DNA from 3 places in the Micromonospora violae genome. Region 2 is predicted to be linked to each of the others. Evidence: riboswitches for the same ligand, from Rfam matches in the RefSeq annotation. Region 2 holds a riboswitch; each other region holds the start of a gene.
The links. A riboswitch is a leader RNA that binds a small molecule or an ion and turns the genes downstream of it on or off. The one in region 2 is predicted to bind cyclic di-AMP.

Region 1 (2,176 bases), 1.7 Mb from region 2:
GATGGTGCGTGGGCACTCCACCCCGTCCGGGCGGGCCAGCCGGCGCAGGCCCAGCCGGTCCAACCAGGAACGCTCGGGCCGCACCGTACGGGCCGGCAGGGTGATCCGCTGGCCGTCGTCGGTCACCCGGGACTCGCCCGCGCCGATGGTGGTGAAGACCTCGTCGGCGAAGGCCGCGGCCGCGTCGGCGCTGTCCGCGCCGGAGTACCGGGCCACCGCGCCGTACCAGGTCGCCGGGTCGGTGTCGGCACCGACCGGCGCGCCCAGATCCCTCTGGTACGCGGCCAGCAGCGCGGCTCCACCCCGGATGTTGAGGCCCGCGTCGGCGCGCAGCGCCTCAGGGGCGACGCCGGTCAGCGTGGCGGCGGCATCCACGGTCTGCAACGCGGCGGTGGACGGCCCGGGGGCGGCCACGGGCCGGGGTGCGGGCACCCGGGCGGGACGGGAGTCGTCGCCGCGGGGGTCCTCGGCACCGGCGTCGTGGTGACCACGCCCGGGCAGGGCGGTCACGTGCCGCGCGTCGGTCAGGTGCATCGGGCCGTAGCCGCCACTCGTGCTGGGTGTGCCGGCGTTGGTGTCCCAGCGGGACTCCAGGTAGGAGACGCCGAGCAGGACGACGCTGGGCACGCCGTACTCGGTGGCCGCGTCGGCGTACTGCTGTTGGCGGCCGATGGTGGGCGCGGCGGTGGCCGGGCCGACGGAGAGTGGCACCGTGGTCGCGGCGGCGACCACGGTGGCGGCGAGCAGTGCGCGCCAACCCGTCGACAGGGTGGGATGGTGCATCGAACCCCCTAGATTCTCGCGGAGTGCGGTCAGGTCACCATCGCGCCGCCCGGGAGCTCAGGTCAATACCTTTCTATTTATCGAAGTTTGCGGAAAGAATTCTTCACACACGGTCGGTGACCTCGCCCAATCGGTACGGAGTGTCACGGCCGCACGGGTTGCGGATCGGTAACGAGCGTCTCTACTCTGGTCATTCGTCGGCCCGACAGCAGCTCCGCCCAGCCCGGGCGGTAACGGACCGACACCGCCGAGTCGTTTCCGAACGAACCGGGGACCCACGTCCCTCGGGGTGAATCCGCAGCCACTGCGGTAGGGCGCCGACTTCCCGCCCGAACCCGTCAGCTAACCCGGTAGGCGGTCAGGAAGAAGGAGTACGGAACCCCGGTGGCACTCCATGCCCCGCGGCCGTCGTCCGAGCGGCCGGCATCAGCCGGCCCGTCGTCGATCGCGCCGCGCCCACGCTGGTCCCGCTTCACCACCGCTCTCGCCGCGCTGGCCGGCGTCGCCGTCGTCCTGACCGGCAGTGCCACGGCGGCCCACGCCGACCCGTCGGTCGCCGAGATCGAACGCCAGATCGACGCCGACTGGAACAAGCTCGAACCGATCATCGAACGGCACAACGCCACCCGCACCGACCTCGCCGCGAAGCGCAAGCAGGCCGACGCGCTGGCCGCCCGGATCGCTCCGCTGGAGCGCCAGGTCGACGCCGCGATGGACAAGGTCGGTGCCCTGGCCGCCCGCGCCTACATGGGTGAGAACGTCTCGACCGTCAACGCCGTGCTGGGCAGTCGGTCGCCCAGCGAGGTGGTCGGCCAGCTCGAAATGCTCGACCGCTTCGCGCACAACCAGCAGAAGGACGTACGCCAGGTGGCCGACCTGCGCGACCAGCTGGCCGCGCAGAAGGCGCCGTTGGACGAGATGGTGACCCAGCTGGCCCGTACCGAAGCTCAGTTGGCGGCGAAGAAGAAGCAGATCAACGAGGAGATCGACCGCCTGCAGAAGCTGCGCCTCAAGGTGTACGGCAACGGCGGCGGCGGTCCGCTGCGCCCGGCACCCTGCCCGGGTAGCTACCCCGGCGGCGCCGCAGGCACCGCGGTCAAGTTCGCCTGCGCGCAGATCGGCAAGCCCTACGTCTGGGGTGCCGAGGGCCCGAACTCGTACGACTGCTCCGGGCTGATGCTGGCCGCCTGGGCGAAGGCCGGCGTGTCCCTGCCGCACAACGCCGCCGCGCAGAGCCGGGTCACGAAGAACGTCAGCAGGGGCGACCTACGCCCCGGCGACCTGGTCTTCTACTACAGCGACATCCACCACGTCGGCATGTACGTCGGCGGCGGCTGGGTGGTGCACGCCTCGCAGGCCGGGCAGCCGGTCAAGATGAAGAAGGTCGACGACG
Region 2 (2,176 bases):
GGGGCGGTGGCACGAGACGTACCGGGTGAAGCCGGCGGCCTTGGCCTGGTTGAGCGCGTGCAGCGTGCGTGGGGTGATGCAGCCGCTGGCCGGCGTCGGGTCGTTGACGCTGCATGACTCGGAGGGCCAGGAGCCGTCGGAGTTGCGCGGCGCGGCCTTCGCGTTGGCGGTGGAGGTACCCCGGTTGGAGCCGGTGTCGGTGGTGGTCTGCGGCTTGGCCGCGGTGGCCACGGTCAGGGCCCGTTCGGCCTGATCCTTGCGCTTGGCCATCACCGCCACCTGCTTGCGCTGTTCGTTGATCTCGCCGTCCAGCGCGGTCCGGGTGCGGTTGGCCCGGTCCTTGCTGGCCAGCAGGTCGCGCAGCACCCGGTCCTCGTTGGCGGCCACCGCGTCCAGCGCGGCCGCCCGGTCCATGAAGCCCTCCGGGGTGTTGCTGTTGAGCAGCGCCGACATCGCGCCGAGCCGGCCGGTCCGGTACGCCACTTCGGCGATCTCGCCGACCTTGCCGTTGCGCTGGTCGATCTCGACCTCGATGGTCTTGAGCTGGGTGGCGAGCTGCCGCTGCCGTTGTACCGAGGTGTCCAGGGCGCGTTTCGCGTCCAGGTAGCCCTTGCTGGCCGCCTCGAGTTGGGCGCGCAACGCCGGGGTGCCGCCCTCCTCGTCGGAGTTGGGCGCGGCGGCCCGTTGGCCGGTCGGGGGAGCGGCCGAGGCGGTGCCGGCCGGAAGCGCGACGCCGAGGGCGAACATCGCGACGATCAGGGCCGCCAGGCGGGCGGCGGGTGGTCGTGCTGGTGCCACTGCGCATGTCCTTCCGTCAGCCGCCGACCGGGTTAGCTGTCGGGTTCGGGACGGAAGATCCCTACCGCTGACGCGGATGCACCCCAGGAACGTGGTTCCCCGGTTCGCCCTGCTGGGCGATTAGGCGGCGACCGCCACCGGCGCCGGGAGGGCGCCGCCTGGTGGAGGCCGGGACTGAGCCTACCGGTGCAGGTGGGGCGACTGCAGCCGATGTGACGGACGGTGCGTGCGTTACCACGGAAAATTACCGTGATCCCGTCACCACTCGATGGAGCCACACGCCCCGGCGGCGGCGCCGGGCTCGATCTGCAACGTCGCGTGCTCGATGCGGAAGTCGTCGTGCAGGGCCGTGCGGGCTGCGGCGAGCACCGCGCCGACGTCCGCGCCGGGTGCCATGGTCAGGTGTGCGGAGGCCACCTCCATGCCCGAGGTGAGCGTCCAGACGTGCAGGTCGTGCACCTCGACGACACCGGGGACCGCGGCCAGTCGGTCGTGCACGGCGGTCACCTGGAGGTGCTCCGGGGCGGCCTGCACCAGGATGCGGATGGCGGCGCGGGCCAGCCGCCAGGTGCGCGGCAGGATGAAGACGCCGATGGCGACCGCGACCAGGGGGTCCGCCCACCACCAGTCGGTGACGGTGATGAGCAGCGCCGCGCCGATGACGCCGAGCGAGCCGAGCAGGTCGCCGAGCACCTCCAGGTAGGCGCCCTGGAGGTTGATGCTCTCCCGGGCCCCGGCGCGCAGCAGGGCGAAGGCGGCGATGTTCGCGAGCAGACCGAGCACAGCCACCGCGAGCATCGGGCCGGCGATGACCTCGGGCGGGTCGCCGAAACGGCGGATCGCCTCGATCACCACGTAGATCGCGACGCCGGAGAGCAGGACGGCGTTGGCCAGCGCGGCGAGCACCTCGAGTCGGTAGAGCCCGAAGGTGCGCTGCGGGTCGCCGGTGGCCCGCCGGGTCGCCGTGATGGCGGCGAGCGCCATCCCGATGCCGAGCACGTCGGTGAACATGTGCCCGGCGTCGGAGAGCAGGGCGAGTGAACCGGTGTGCAGGGCCACCACGGCCTCGACCACCATCAGGGTGGCGAGGAGCCCGAATGCCGCCCAGAGTCGACCCCGGTGCTGGTGTGCGGCATTGGCGACGGAGCCGTGGTGGTGGTCATGACCTGCGCCCACGAGATCCACCTTCCGCCGCCGATCGGGACCCGGTCAAATGTATGCGCACATCGCTATGTGTGCAAGTGTACGCGTAGCGCCGTGCACCGGTGGCAGTCCGCGCAGGTCAGCCGTTCGGGTCGATGGTGGTGAGTCGCTGGGTGGCCCGGGAGAGCGCCACGTACAGGGTGCGTACGCCGGCACCCGGGTCCGCGCGGATCTC
Region 3 (2,176 bases), 2.1 Mb from region 2:
GACGCACGGGCTCACCGCACAGACCTCGGTCGCGGTCCTCGGCACCCTGGGCAGCCTGGTGCTGACCGGCGTGCTCGCCGCCATCGCCACGGCGGCGACGCACCTCACCGGCTTCGGCAGCGAGGATGCCACCACGCTGTCGATGTTCCACAGCGACGTGGACCTGCACGGACTGCTGCTCGCCGGGATCATCATCGGATCGCTCGGCGTGCTCGACGACGTGACGGTCACCCAGGCGGCCACCGTCACCGAGCTGGCGAACGCCAACCCCGAGCTGACCCGGTTGCAGCTGTACCGTGCGGCCACCCGGGTCGGCCGCGCGCACATCGCCTCCACTGTCAACACCATCGTGCTGGCGTACGCGGGCGCGTCGCTGCCCCTGTTGCTCCTGCTCACCGCCGACTCGCGCCCGATCGGGCAGATCCTCACCAGCGAGTTCCTCGCACAGGAGATCGTCCGCAGCGCGGTCGCCACCCTCGGTCTGATCGCCGCCGTGCCGCTGACCACCGGGCTGGCCGCGGTGGTGACCGCCGCCGGACGCACCGATACGACGCCGTCCACCGGTGCTCCCGCGCCCCGACCCCAGCCGGACCGCGCGGAGGCGCTGGCCGCACTCATCTCATCGCGAAAGGTCGGCTCGGACGAGCCGGATCGGACGCGGACCCCACCCCCATCCGAGGCCACCGACCGGTGGCCGGAGTCGAACAGGAGCACGGATTCGGCATGGTGACACTCCTCAGCGTGACCAGATCGGGCGACCACCCTGAGAACCACGTCACTGGTAACTCAACGCTATGGCGAAATGACGCTTTTGGTCGGCCTCCAGGCGTAGCTCACCCGGTCGACTCTCGGGTAACCTCGCTGCCGGTTACCGATGAAGGCGCGAAGCGGCGCCTGCGGTGCCACCGCCCAATCGCCAACCGGCGAGCCGGGGACCCAGGTACGTGGGGTGAATCCGCGTCAGCGGTAGGGGCCACTTCCGCCCCGAACCCGGCAGCTAACCCGGTCGGCGGTCGACGGAAGGGAACATTGTGACGGCACCCCTACGCCGCTGGTTGACACCCGTGGTGGCCGTGATCGCCGCACTGACCGTGTTCGCCGGGCCGCTCCCGGCGCACGCCGCGCCAACGACCCCCACCCCGTCCGGGCACGAGGAGGACGGCGAGCCCAAGCTGCTCACCGACGTCATCGAGCAGGCCAACCGCGACTACTCCGCCGCCAAGTCCAAACTGGACAAGTCGAAGAAGCGGCAGGGCGAGTTGGCGCTGGAGGTCGCGCGGGCCAAGGCCGACCTGGACGCGTTGGCCCCGCAGGTCGGGCAGATCGCCGCCCAGTCGTACCGGACCGGTCGGATCGGCGCAGTCGCGATGCTGCTGGAGAGCGACGGTCCCGACTCGTTCGTCCAGCGCGCGGCGGCGCTCGACGAGTTGAACATGGTCCACGAGAAGAAGCTCTCCGAGGTCAACGAGGTCAAGGCCCGCGCCGAGCAGGCGAAGCTGGCCCTCGACACGGAGGTCCGGGAGCAGCAGAAGCAGACCGCTCTGATGGCGAGGCGGAAGAGCGAGGCCAACAAGGCGCTCGCCCTCGTCGGCGGCAAGGGCTTCACCGGCGGCCTGGTGGACGCCACCTCCCCGGTGGCGAAGATCGGTCCGGGTCGCACCGCCGACGGTGACTGGAAGCCCCAGTCGTGCAGCGAGAACGACCCGACCACGTCCGGCTGCGTCACCCCCCGCACGCTGCACGCGTACAAGGAGGTCAAGCGGGCCGGGTTCAACCGGTTCGTCGGCTGCTACCGCCCCGGTGGGCCGTGGGAGCACCCGAAGGGCCGCGCCTGCGACTGGTCGCTGCAGAAGAGTGGCTTCGCGCCGTGGCACAACGAGGACACCCGGATGTACGGCAACAACGTCGCCGCGTTCCTCATCCGTAACGCCGACCGGCTCGGCATCTACTACGTGATCTGGAACCGGCAGATCTGGTTCCCGGCCACCGGTTGGAAGTCGTACAGCGGGCCGTCGAACCACACCGACCACGTCCACATGTCGCTGCTCTGACCCGTACGACCCCCGTCGAGGGCCGTTCCGCGTCGCGCGGGGCGGCCCTCGCCGCGTCAGACGGTGGCGGGCGCGGCCGACTCGACCGATCCGGTGGAGGGGTCCACCGTCGCGAAGCCGGCCGG

Region 1: it holds a riboswitch for cyclic di-AMP, as region 2 does, so the genes downstream of both, EV382_RS25735 (C40 family peptidase) here and EV382_RS17860 (coiled-coil domain-containing protein) in region 2, are expected to answer to the same signal.
Region 3: it holds a riboswitch for cyclic di-AMP, as region 2 does, so the genes downstream of both, EV382_RS28015 (coiled-coil domain-containing protein) here and EV382_RS17860 (coiled-coil domain-containing protein) in region 2, are expected to answer to the same signal.

What each region holds. Positions count from the first base shown of each region.
Region 1 is NZ_SHKK01000001.1:5,727,349-5,729,524, forward strand. It holds gene EV382_RS25730 (N-acetylmuramoyl-L-alanine amidase) at 1-783, opposite strand, end outside; cyclic di-AMP (ydaO/yuaA leader) riboswitch at 1,019-1,154, shown strand; gene EV382_RS25735 (C40 family peptidase) at 1,168-2,176, shown strand, end outside.
Region 2 is NZ_SHKK01000001.1:4,051,770-4,053,945, reverse strand. It holds gene EV382_RS17860 (coiled-coil domain-containing protein) at 1-798, opposite strand, end outside; cyclic di-AMP (ydaO/yuaA leader) riboswitch at 804-935, opposite strand; gene EV382_RS17855 (cation diffusion facilitator family transporter) at 1,057-1,974, opposite strand; gene EV382_RS17850 (HelD family protein) at 2,081-2,176, opposite strand, start outside.
Region 3 is NZ_SHKK01000001.1:6,195,745-6,197,920, reverse strand. It holds gene EV382_RS28020 (YibE/F family protein) at 1-730, shown strand, start outside; cyclic di-AMP (ydaO/yuaA leader) riboswitch at 897-1,027, shown strand; gene EV382_RS28015 (coiled-coil domain-containing protein) at 1,032-2,051, shown strand; gene EV382_RS28010 (carbonic anhydrase) at 2,108-2,176, opposite strand, start outside.